Regions from separate parts of the Bacillus sp. CZDM1 genome, predicted to be linked through region 1. Evidence: a T-box and tRNA genes for the amino acid it is inferred to sense, from the RefSeq annotation. Region 1 holds a T-box; the other holds one or more tRNA genes.
What was found. The T-box of region 1 lies ahead of alaS (alanine--tRNA ligase). A T-box ahead of a tRNA ligase gene usually reads a tRNA of that ligase, here a tRNA-Ala.

Region 1 (6,645 bases):
ATACTTCGTTTCAGATGGGTTAATAGCTGCTTCAATTGAATCTTTACCTGCATTTGCAATAGGACCAGGTGGAAGTCCCTTATGTTTATAAGTATTATAAGGTGAATCTACTTCTAAATCCTCGTATAAGACTCTTTCCTTGTGTTTACCTTGCGCGTAAAGAACTGTTGGATCTGTTTGCAAAGGCATCTCTTGTTCGATTCGATTATAAAACACACTCGAGATATCTTTACGATCAGCTTTTTGCGTTGCCTCTTCTTCAATTAAGGAAGACATGGTCAACAACTGGTGTGCCGTAAATTCTTCTTCACTAAGTTCTGCTAAATACGGTGATATCACTTTTTTAGTCTGGTCGAGCATCGTAACGACTATTTCTTCTACAGTTGGATTTGGCTTGTAGAATGGATAAGTTGCCGGAAACAAATAGCCCTCAAGCGGATATTTAATATTAGGGTTCAGTATATCTGTTGTTAATAAATCAGGATATTTCCCCATCATTTTTTGGATGAAGGTTCGATCGTTTATTTGATTAAACACTTCTTCTTCCGGTAAATTTACTGTTTTCGCAATAATTTGGGCGATTTCCTTTAACTGTTTACCTTCTGGAATCGTTAGCTGGAAAGCAGCCTTTTGCAATACTTTCCCGGTTTTGAGGCGATTAATAATTTCTGGTATCTCCATTGACGGACTCAGTTCATATTCTCCGGCCATAAAACCTGCTTCATTTTTAAATTTAACATAGTATTTAAAGACTTTAGCGTTTTTAATGATTCCATTTGCTTCTAATTTCTCTGATATTCCCGTTACCGATGATCCTATTGGGATTTCTACCGTTTTTTGTACTTTACTATCTTTGTCAACCGGCTGCAGTGCCGACTTGATGTAGAGATAACCTCCACCACCGATGAAGACGAGGATAAAAACAGCTAAGATTGAAATAATTAAAACAATTCTACGAACGATTCTTGCTTCGCTTTGGTGCTCAAGCATTTTCTTTCGAATTACCTCTTTTTTCGAGTTTGTCTCTTCTGTTGACATCTAATTGCCCCTCCCATATAGCCAGTGAAACATATATCTTTCAAACTCTTTTTTTCTCAATAAGGAATAGCGTATCAGATATTATTTCAGCATATTATGCGAAAAATGTCAATTTTTCTCGAAAAGCGGAAGCGCCTTGAACAGGGAAAAATGCAGTTCAATTTTTCCTAGGGGCGACAGGCATAAGACGAGCCGGCGGGAAGGTTGCTCTTTAACCTTTCTGACGGATTGGCTTATGACCCCGAGCCCCTAGGCGCTGGAGCTGGACAACACGAAAAGCGGAAGCGCCTTCAAAGACATCACAAAAAAAAGCGACCCCTCTTCAGGACCGCTTTCTAAAGTATTATTCTTCGTCTTCTTGTTCGTCGTAGAAGGTATTGAGCATTTCTTCTACCATGTCCCATTCTTCTTCGGTTTCAATAGGAATTAATTCACCTTCGCCATCTTCATCATTGGGATTGAAGGCATAGGCATGAATCTCAGGACCCTCTTCATCGTCTTCCGCTCCGCCTACTTGTTGAAACAAAACATATGACTTGCCAAAATCCTCTGATTCAAATGTAAAAAGTACTTCACATAGTTGTTCGTTTCCTTTTTCATCTACAATTGTAATTTGATTTTCTCCGTGTTCCATATCTTCACCTCATTAATTTTTGCTATCAAGATAGCCTTGTAAGATCATCATGGCTGCCATTTTATCAATAACTTTCTTTCGCTTTTTTCGGCTGACATCCGCTTCAAGCAAAACCCGTTCTGCTGCCATTGTCGTTAAACGCTCGTCCCATAAAATGGTTGAAACTGAAAATTGATTTTCAATTTCCTCTGCGTATCGCTTACTGGCTTCACCACGAGGTCCAATGGAACCATTCATATTCTTTGGCAGCCCAATAACAACTTGACTGATTCCATACTCTTTTATTAATTGACCAATTTCTTCAAAACCAAACTTATTTTTTTCCTCGTCGATTTTGAGGGTTTTGAGGCCCTGTGCAGTCCAGCCAAGCTCATCACTAATAGCAATCCCAACTGTCTTAGAGCCTACATCTAATCCCATAATCCGCATTTCTTAACCCTCACGTCGTTGATTTAAATAGGATTTAACCAATTCCTCAATAATCTCATCCCGTTCAAGTTTACGAATGATATTCCTAGCATCCCGATGACGGGGAATATAGGCAGGATCCCCGGAAAGTAAATATCCGACGATTTGATTAATTGGGTTATACCCCTTTTCCTGTAAGGCCTCATAAACTTGAAGAAGAACATCATTAACGTCATGTTCAAAAGGCTCTTCAGGAAAATTAAATCTCATCGTTTTATCAAATGAGCTCATCACTTGCACCTCGCATTTTTAGTAGAGGAGATAACTAACTTGTACACGTTGCTAATTTTAGCCTTAGTGTCTAGCTACAGTGCCTAGGGGCTCGGGGTCATAAGCCAATCCGACAAGAAGGTTAAAGAACAACCTTCTCGCCGGCTCGTCTTATGCCTGTCGCCCCTGGGCAAGGCACTTCCGCTTTTCTAGTTACCTATATTTTACACTACTTTGTCTCATTATCAAATTGATTTCACCCATTCGTCTACGAATTGCAGGGCAGAGTCTAGTTTTTCTGGATCTTTTCCGCCAGCTTGTGCCATATCAGGCCGGCCGCCGCCTCCCCCGCCGCAGCGTGTGGCAACTTCTTTGATTAATTTACCCGCATGGTATCCCTTGTCAATTAAATCCTTTGTGACAGCGGCGATTAAATTAACTTTTCCTTCATTTACACTTCCAAGAAGGATTACAGCTGATCCGACTTTTTGCTTCAAATCATCTGCCATATTACGCAAGTTGTTCATATCAGATGCTTGAACCTTTGCAGCCAATACCGTAATACCATCAATGACCTTTACTTTCGATACAAGGCTGCCAGCTTCGATATTTCCTAATTTAGCAGAAAGTGATTCATTTTCACGCTGAAGCTGTTTGATTTCAGCCATTAAGACTTCTATTCGATTAACGACTTCTTTAGGATTGGTTTTCAACTTATCAGCTGCATCCTTTAATAAACTCACTTGATCATTCATCAATTGGTATGCCGACTCACCTGTAACGGCTTCAATTCTCCTTGTACCTGCGCCAATTCCGCCTTCAGAAACGATTTTAAATAGCCCTATTACAGATGTGTTCGGTACATGACAGCCGCCGCAAAGCTCTAAGCTATAATCGCCCACTTTAACAACACGTACGATATCACCATACTTTTCACCGAAAAGAGCCATTGCACCCATTTCTTTTGCTTCAGCAATCGGTTTGAGACTAATATTTACTTCGATATTTTTCCAAATTTGCTCGTTAACGATTTTCTCAATTTCCTCTAGTTCCTCTGGTTTCACTTGACCAAAGTGTGAGAAATCAAAACGGAGACGGTCTGGTTCTACTAGTGAACCTGCTTGGTTTACATGCGTACCAAGTACATCCTTTAATGCTTGATGAAGCAAGTGGGTAGCCGTATGATTTTTGATAATTTGGACGCGATTATCTTGATTTACGCTTGCTGTCACTTTTGCATCTGTCTTTAATATACCTGACTCTACCACAGCTTTATGAAGATTTTGACCATTTGGCGCTTTTTGTACGTCCTTAACAGCGACGGCAACACCTTCTGTATAAATCATTCCACGGTCTGCAATCTGCCCGCCGCTTTCTGCATAGAATGGTGTTACATCAAGAATTAATTGAACCTCGTCCCCAGTGAATGCTTCTTCAATCAATTCACCATTTTTAATGATTGCCACAACCGTAGAGCTTGTTTGAAGCTGGTCATATCCAATAAATTCACTTGCTACCTTAATGTCTCCAAGTACACCGCCTTGAACCTGCATACTATCGACATCCTGGCGAGCAGCACGAGCACGCTCTCGCTGTAATTCCATTTCTGTTTCAAAACCAGCGTGGTCTACCTTCATTCCCTCTTCTTCTGCATACTCTTCGGTTAATTCAACTGGAAAACCATAGGTGTCATAGAGTCGGAAAATATCACTTCCAGAAACCATATCGCTTCCTTTTTCCTTTTCTTTTTTGATTACATTGCCAAGTATAGATAAGCCTTCATGCAAGGTTTCATGGAAGCGTTCTTCTTCATTTTTAATCACTTTTTGAATAAAATCAGTCTTGTCTTTTACCTCTGGGTAGAAATCATCCATGATTTCCCCTACTACTGGTACAAGTTCATACATAAAAGGACGATTGATATTAATTTGTTTTGCATAGCGGACTGCTCGGCGAAGTAAGCGTCGTAATACATATCCACGTCCCTCATTTGATGGCAATGCCCCATCACCTACAGCAAAGGCAACTGTACGAATGTGGTCGGCAACCACTTTAAACGCAGTATCCTTTTCTTTATCCTCGCCATATTTCACACCGGAAATCTCTTCGGTTGCTCTGATAATCGGGATAAACAAATCAGTATCAAAGTTAGTTGGTACATTTTGGACAACAGAAGCCATTCTTTCTAAGCCCATGCCTGTATCAATGTTTTTCTTTGGCAGCGGTGTATACGTACCGTCCGGATTATGATTAAACTGAGAAAATACCAGATTCCAAACCTCAAGATAGCGTTCGTTCTCGCCGCCTGGATATAATTCTGGATCTGTTGGGTCATCTCCATACTCTGGACCGCGATCATAGAAAATTTCGGTATTCGGGCCGCTTGGACCTTCACCAATATCCCAGAAGTTCCCTTCAAGACGAATGATTCGCTCTTCAGGTATACCAATTTTTTTATTCCAAAGTTCAAATGCTTCATGGTCCTCTGGATGAATCGTAACAGAAAGAAGTTCCGGATCCCAGCCAATCCATTTTTCATCTGTTAAAAACTCCCATGCCCACTCAATAGCTTCTTCTTTGAAATATTCGCCAATGGAAAAGTTACCAAGCATTTCGAAAAAGGTATGATGACGTGCAGTTTTCCCAACGTTTTCGATGTCGTTGGTGCGGATTGACTTTTGAGCATTTGTAATCCTTGGATTTGCTGGAATAACACGGCCATCGAAGTATTTTTTTAATGTGGCAACACCACTATTAATCCATAATAATGTTGGATCTTCATGAGGAACAAGCGACGCACTGGGTTCAACAGTATGTCCTTTCTCCTGGAAAAAATCTAAATACATTTTACGAATTTCTGAACCAGTCAAGTATTTCATATTTTTTACCCTCCTTTAGGTTAGCCAATATAAGTTAAAAAAGAACACAAAAAAGCCCTCATCCCTAACAGGGACGAGAGCTAACTCGCGGTACCACCCTGATTATGAACACAAAATCTTTAGGTGTTCATCTCTCAAATAATGCCTTAACGCGGCAACAACGGCAGTGGTTAGCTGCACTCCAGACTAGCTTCTGTTATCCTTCATCTAGAGCTTCTCACAGCCAAGGAAGCTCCTCTCTTAAAGATGGACTACAACATAATAAGGTCCTTCAACATGTTAATCCATAATATTCTATAAAGGGATTATAGCTACACAAAAAACGTTTGTCAATCTGATGGCGCAGGTTCCTTTACTTTTTCATGCATGAAATGATTTTTCGCATGAATTATACTTACTTTAAGGACAACAAGAACAGGTACAGCTACTATCATTCCAAGGATTCCGCCTATTTCTCCTCCTGCCGTTAAAGCCATCATAATCATCAATGGGTGCATATGCAGACTTTTTCCGACGATATAGGGAGACAATATATTTCCTTCTAAGAATTGCAGGCCAAAAACGATTACGATTGTTATTAGCACTAATTTAACTGAGCCCGTGGCAGCGATAATCACAGCAGGAACAGCCCCAATAACGGGACCAAAATAGGGGATAACATTTGTGACCCCAATAATCATACCTAAAAGCAGCGGATACTTTAGATGGAAAATCCAAAATAAAATCGAGGAAAGACTTCCGATAATGAGACAAACAAGAAGCTGCCCTCTAATGTAGCTTCCAAGTGATTCATCGATATCCTTTAGAAAACGAGTTCCCTTCCTTCGCCATCTTTTAGGTGTAATATACCAAACCGCTCGTTTAATAAGTGTGAAATCCTTTAGCATATAAAAAGCAATAAAAGGGATAATCATGATGGCAAAAGCAAAATTCAAGAAGTTCAGCATGGAATCTACGATAACGTTCAACAGAGAATTTAGTCTTTTTTCAAAACCAATTATCCCTTGGTTTAATTGCTCCTGAAGACCATCCGGCCATTCACGTGTATGCAGCTGAAGGTCCTTTATCCAATTTCGGTATTGCTCTGCTAGGATAGGAGCACTATCAGCAAGATCTCTTACCTGTGAAATAAATATAGGAATTCCTTTGTAGAGCGCTAATCCAATACCGCCAAAAAATAGAAAATAAATCAGAAAAACCGCAAGTCCGCGATGTAAGCCTTTTTCATGGAGCTTCTCAACAATGGGGTGAAGCAAATAGGTAATAAATCCCCCAATAAAGAAAGGCAGGATAATCACTAACGCCACTCTTACAATTGGCAGCCAGACAAATCGAATTTTTAAAAACACGTAAAGGGCAATGAGTAAAAGAAGCAAGAAACCGATCCGATAAAACCATTTAACCCGAATTTCCACC
Region 2 (6,645 bases), on a different contig from region 1:
TAAGAGCTTTAGTGCCCACTGATACAAACGCTCACCGGATGGTGTAAGAATATTCTCTCTGCCAACCCGATCAAATAGACTTACATTAAGAGTTCTCTCAAGTGTTTGAATATGGGAGCTGACTGTTGATTGACTTAAAAAGATGTCTTCGGCTGCTTTAGAAAAGCTCTTATGCTCAACTACCTTTGTAAACACAAATAATTGGTGTAAATCCATAGACTTTGCCCCTTTATTCAAATTACCGATTTATATTTATCGGTAGAATAGATAAATTGAATTTATCTTATCATAACATTTTTTTATAATGGAATTGAACAAGGGTTATGAACAGTTTTTGAAATAAATACTGTGAATATATTACTAATTGATAGGAGCTGTATAAATGTCACTCCAATATATACCAGATCATATTTATGATGCTGGACCTACAGGGTGCGGGGAGCTGATTATGAATCTGTTCATAACGATGAAAAAGTTGAATAGCGGGCAGATCATTGAGGTTATTTCTTATGACCCAGGTGCAAGAGAAGACATCCCCGCTTGGTGTAGAATGCAAAAACACACCCTGCTAGATCGTAAGGATTTTGGAAAAATCAGTTATTACTATATTGAAAAAGGCTGATTCTAGTCTTTTACATAAAAATGAATATTCGGAGGAATTTATCATGGCGGGAAAATTTTTAGTTAGTTTAACAAATGCAAAGAATAACCCGGACAAAGCAACAGTTGGTTTTGTTGTAGCAAATGCAGCAGTGGCATCTGGACAGGAAACGGTTGTGTTTCTAAACGTTGAAGGCGCTTACTTGGCATCGAAAGGATATGCGGATGATATTCACGAGGCAGGATTCGCACCTTTAAAACAATTAATGGATAACTTCGTTGAAGCAGGCGGAACCCTTTGGGTTTGCAGCCCTTGTTACAAGAAAAGAGATTTGGATGAAGAAAACCTTGTTGAAGGTGCAACCATTGTAGGTGGAGCGAAACTAGTAGAGTTCCTTAGCCTAGGTGCAGCCTCCATTACCTATTAAGAGCAGGTGAAGAATATGGTAAATGCACATGCTGTCTGTGATGGCGGTGACTTAGATTGTGGCTCAGGCTTACTATTAATCATAAAAAAAGCAATGGACCCATTATTAAATGGTCAAATACTCGAAGTCCGCAGCAGGGAGAGAACGGTTGCCGAAGACCTGCCAGCCTGGTGCAGAATGGTTGATCATTTATTTCTTGGTTCAGCTCCTGGTGATAATACAACTCATTACTTTATTAAAAAAGGATCATATGAGACTGAACTAGAGAAGGATTTACAGGCTGCAAAAGGGTATGAATGGAGTGTACGGGTCCGGGGAGAAAAGGATTTATCTGCAAAAATTCATTCAAGAAACCATACATTCACTGCAGGACAACCTGCAGAATTCAGCTCAAAAGTAACTGCTCCTAGTGCTATTGATTACTTGCTAGCCTCATTAGCTTCATGTTTGACTGTTGGTTACAAAGCACAAGCTTCGCGGAAAAATATCGAGATTGATAATCTGGAACTTTCAATTAAAGGCGGATTGGAAAATGTCTTATTCCATATGGAGTTAGAGGATGTTGGAAGCCCGAAAATCAACCATATTGTTGGAACTTTTTATGTATCCTCTCCAGAACTAGAAGATGTGTTGGGAGAATTATGGGTCAATACGCTTGAGAGATCACCAATTTATCAAACTCTTAATCAAATGATTACCATTGATATTAAACTATCAATCGTATTTTAACAAGGAGGATAAAACGTGAAATTCCCTCAATTCCCTACCACTGTTATTGGCAGCTGGCCAAGATCAAATGAAGTAAAACGGGCAATGCGTGATAAACGTGCCGGAAGAATAAGTGAAGCAGAGTTCGATTCAATTGCTGACCAGGCTGTATTAAAGTGTTTAAAATGGCAAGAGGATGCTGAAATCGATATTGTTTCCGATGGAGAACAACGGCGGGACAACTTTATCTCATTTGTTGCTGAGCATTTACATAATGTAAGAATGCTAACGGTATCTGATCTTCTCGATTATGTTGAGGATAAAGCAAGCTTTGAGGAGATTCTCGGAACATTAGATGTTCCAGCTTTCTCAATGTCTAATCCAGCAGCAACCGGTAAAATTAGCAGAAAAAAACCATTAGCACTAAATGATTATTTTTTTCTGAAAAAACATACAAACAAAGCAGTAAAAGTTGCACTACCCGGTCCCTACCTTCTAACAAGATCAATGTGGGTGGAAGGATTGTCGAAGGAAGCCTATCCGACTAAAGAGGATTTGTCAGTAGATGTTATTAAAGTTTTACGAGAAGAAATGGAAGATTTGATTTCTGCTGGAGTAGAATTCGTCCAATTTGATGAGCCGGTCTTAACAGAGCTTGTATTTACTAAGAAAAATGCAAATAGGACATTTATGTGCGGAGCGTTGACAGCAAAGGCAGATGCAGAGGAAGAAATTGCGTTTGCTTTGGATCTAATGAACCAGGTTACAAATGGAATGTTAGGCAGAGGAACAAGGGTTGGAGTTCATGTTTGTAGAGGTAATTGGAGCACTCAAGAAGAAGTTTTGTTAAAAGGTCCGTATGATTTATTAGTTCCTTATTTTTCTAATGTGAATATTGATCAGTTAATCCTTGAATATGCAACACCTCGTGCAGGTGAGATTGACGCTATACGCAATTTTGGCGGAAAAGAAATCGGATTCGGTATTATCAATCCTAGGACGGAAGCTATTGAGACTGTTGATGAAATTCTATCACGGGTGCAGGAAGTAAGAAATTATTTACCGGATGAGAAAATATTTTTAAATCCTGATTGTGGATTTGGAACATTTGCACAACGTCCGATGAATAGTGAAGAAATTGCCTTCAAAAAATTGAAAGTGATGTCTTCTGCTGCAAAAAAATTACGGGAAACGATATTAGTATAACGAATGAAGGCAGGTAATAGAATGGGACAATTGATGAATTTTAAAGTAGAAGGAAAAGGTACTGTAATGCGGACAGATTTAATTGCAGGAAAACATACAATTGCAATTGATGAGCCCATATCATTTGGAGGCAATGATTCTGCAATCGACCCAATGTCTACACTTTTAGCCTCACTCATTGGCTGTGAAAATGTTATGTCTCAATTAATTTCAAAAGAAATGAAGTTTGACCTTCAAGGGATTACTTTTGAGGTGGAAGGAAATTTAGATATAACGGGGTTAATGGGTGATTTATCAGTTAAACCCTACTTTCAAAATGTAACGGTGAAAGCATTTTTAGAAACATCAGAGCCTGATGAGCGAATTGAAGAGTTACAAAAAGCAGTTGATTTACGCTGCCCTGTTTTCAGAACCTTAAAGGATGCGGGAATACCGATTGAAAATCATTGGGTAAAAGCAACTGTTACAGCTTAAAGTTATCTAAGACCTTATCTCATCGATAAGGTCTTTTTTTCTTAATGTAAGGAATATTTGCTATTTCGGTGATAAACACTCAATATTAATAAGACAAAATTACTGTTAGAGATAGAGAAAGTAGGGATCTTTTTGCCTGATTTTAGATCATTAGGTATTTCTGAATCGAACGTAAATAAATTAAAGGAATTCGGTGTAGCAAAACCAACACCAATTCAAGAAAAGGCAATACCATTTGTAATGGGTGGGAGAGATGTTATTGCACAGGCCCAAACTGGGACGGGGAAGACATTTGCCTTCATACTGCCTATTTTAGAAAAAATAAATCCACAAGCACCGTATGTACAAGCACTCATTGTTACCCCAACCAGAGAATTGGCTTTACAAATTACCGAGGAATTTGAAAAGTTGACCAATGATATTGATGGTGTTGATGTGTTAGCAGTTTATGGCGGCCAGGATGTTGATAAGCAGCTAAAGAAACTAAAGAAGAATGTTCAAATCGTTGTTGGGACACCAGGCAGGCTGTTAGACCATATAAGAAGAGGAACAGTTCACTTATCAGAAGCTTCATTTCTAGTTCTTGATGAAGCAGACCAAATGCTGCATATAGGATTTCTAAATGAAGTTGAGGATATAATCAGGGAAACACCTAAGACACGTCAGACTATGCTTTTTTCTGCTACAATGCCAGAGGAAATACGGACACTAGCTAATAAACATATGCGTAAACCTGAATACATCCAAGTTGAAAAAACACAGGGCCCTGCGGAAAATGTTAAACTAATTGCTATTCATACCATTGATCGTGCAAAGCAAGCAACATTGATTCAATTAGTTGAAACACATAGACCATATTTAGCTGTAATCTTTTGTAGGACCAAACGCAGAGTCTCAAAGTTGTATGATGTTCTTAAATCTCACAAATTTTTATGTGATGAACTGCATGGGGACCTGTCGCAAGCCAAAAGAGAGCAAGTGATGAAACGCTTCAGGGATGGGGATGTTCAACTGTTGATAGCGACCGATGTCGCAGCAAGAGGTCTCGATGTTGAAGGGGTGACACATGTATTTAATTATGACATTCCTCAAGATGCCGAAAGTTTTATTCATCGAATAGGAAGAACTGGAAGAGCAGGTACAAAGGGATTGGCCATCACATTATATTCTTCAGACGATCGCCCAACTCTTGATATGATTGAAAAAGAGCTTAACATTACGATTCAAAAGCAAAACCTAGGAAATAGTGGAGAAAAGGAAGATAAAAAACCAAGTTCAACTTCAAAGTCGGAAAAGGTAGGGACATTTAAAACGAATAAAAACAGAAAGTCAGTTCGTACAACCGACGGTAAAAGTGATGGTAAGAGCAGTACGAGACAAAAAGGAAGAGGATCATCGAAGGATCAAGGGAACAAGAAGAGTCCTATTAAGGGAAAACGTACGAATACCAGACCAGGGGAAAAAGGCAGGAGCCAATCCAGTCCTAGTAAAAATAGAAGAATGACATAGAAAAAACCCTTGCGAGGCAAGGGTTTTTAAGTATGGAGACTATCGGGATCGAACCGACGACCTCTTGCATGCCATGCAAGCGCTCTCCCAGCTGAGCTAAGCCCCCGTATGTGGTACAAGAAAAATTATATCTTTCTCATACCATTCTTGCAATAGTAATTTTTACTTTTTCTTCAGTTAAAAGAAATTAACCCATGCTTTCTATTTCTACCTTATGAACGCCAGCTAATTTTGAAACAGAATCATATACCTCAGTAGTCTTCTCACGGTAATCTACTGCAATTAATATCTGCACGAGATGATCACCGTTATCTAAATCCTTTATGCGGATCCTGCGGATAATATATTTTCTCTCCATAATAAATGAAATGGCATCTTCAATCTGGATTTTATCCCTAATAAATAATTGAAGACTAATTTCCTTTTCACGCAATTGCTTTGGACCAATGAATTTCATGACATATGGTACCAATTCTACACTAATAATTAGTAAGGCGACACCAACAAACGCTTCGAAAAAGAAACCAGCCCCAACAGCGATACCGATTCCAGCTGCTCCCCAAATCATCGCGGCCGTTGTTAAACCAGATATACTGTCATTTCCCCGTCTAAGGATTACGCCTGCTCCTAGAAAACCGATACCAGAAACAATTTGCGCAGCAAGGCGAAGGGGGTCCATGGTAATTCTTACATCGTCAGAAGCTGGAAACATATATGCAGATTCAATCGAAACAATGGTAAGTAGACAACTCACTACAGATATTACAAGACTCGTCTTAAGTCCTACAGGTTTTCTCTTTAATTCGCGTTCAAGCCCAATTATAAGCCCGAAAATTGCTGATACTCCAAGCTTTAATAATATATCGTAATCAATATTCTCCATTGTCTTCACGTCCATTATTGTTGTGTTAGTGATTGTTAGAATATAGTTATTACTATTATACGATATCCCTTTGATGAAAAATAAAAAATATTAGTTATTACTAAATATAGTTGAAAAAGCTAGTGTTGCTTTTCTCTCTTCGTACAGTCCTAAATTATTTAAGTCCTTACTAATTACATATACATAAATGGTTGAAATTATGAGTCCATCACTTATTTGATTTATCCTTTGACTGTTGAATATTCTTTATTCTCCTTCAAATGACTAAAGTAAATTGTTGTTTACCTTCTACCTAAAATAAATGAATCCAAAAAAAATTATAAATTATATTGCAATCATTTTTCGAACATGTTATATTAAATCTCGTCCTCACGAGTGAGTCACACAACGAAAAAAAGAAATTAAAAAAGTTGTTGACATCGTCTTGATGGATATGCTAAATTAAAGAGGCCGCTTTCGAGCTTACTTGGTAGGACAAGCTCATTAGTGAAAGAATTTGTTCTTTGAAAACTAAACAAACAAGAACGTCAACAAACAATTTTTTAGCTTTTTATAAAAGCTAAGCCAACGTAACATTTTTGAGCTATATCAACTTTCTTGGAGAGTTTGATCCTGGCTCAGGACGAACGCTGGCGGCGTGCCTAATACATGCAAGTCGAGCGAATCTTGAGGTGCTTGCACCTCTTGATTAGCGGCGGACGGGTGAGTAACACGTGGGCAACCTGCCTGTAAGACTGGGATAACACCGGGAAACCGGTGCTAATACCGGATAATCCTTTTCCTCTCATGAGGAAAAGCTGAAAGTCGGTTTACGCTGACACTTACAGATGGGCCCGC

Region 2: it has a tRNA-Ala gene. The T-box ahead of alaS (alanine--tRNA ligase) is inferred to sense a tRNA for this amino acid. The anticodon was not compared.

The regions. Positions count from the first base shown of each region.
Region 1 covers NZ_JBUESO010000001.1:624,735-631,379, forward strand. Annotated here, with positions in the region: gene mltG (endolytic transglycosylase MltG) at 1-1,038, opposite strand, end outside; gene ACY3XC_RS03385 (DUF1292 domain-containing protein) at 1,382-1,672, opposite strand; gene ruvX (Holliday junction resolvase RuvX) at 1,685-2,101, opposite strand; gene ACY3XC_RS03395 (IreB family regulatory phosphoprotein) at 2,105-2,371, opposite strand; gene alaS (alanine--tRNA ligase) at 2,596-5,229, opposite strand; T-box leader at 5,296-5,513, opposite strand; gene ACY3XC_RS03405 (AI-2E family transporter) at 5,559-6,644, opposite strand.
Region 2 covers NZ_JBUESO010000005.1:465,786-472,430, forward strand. Annotated here, with positions in the region: gene ACY3XC_RS14840 (selenium metabolism-associated LysR family transcriptional regulator) at 1-216, opposite strand, end outside; gene ACY3XC_RS14845 (sulfurtransferase TusA family protein) at 383-622, shown strand; gene ACY3XC_RS14850 (DsrE family protein) at 666-1,028, shown strand; gene ACY3XC_RS14855 (OsmC family protein) at 1,044-1,757, shown strand; gene ACY3XC_RS14860 (vitamin-B12 independent methionine synthase) at 1,773-2,942, shown strand; gene ACY3XC_RS14865 (OsmC family protein) at 2,964-3,416, shown strand; gene ACY3XC_RS14870 (DEAD/DEAH box helicase) at 3,549-4,925, shown strand; tRNA gene ACY3XC_RS14875 (tRNA-Ala) at 4,959-5,031, opposite strand; gene ACY3XC_RS14880 (MgtC/SapB family protein) at 5,113-5,808, opposite strand; rRNA gene ACY3XC_RS14885 (16S ribosomal RNA) at 6,403-6,645, shown strand, end outside.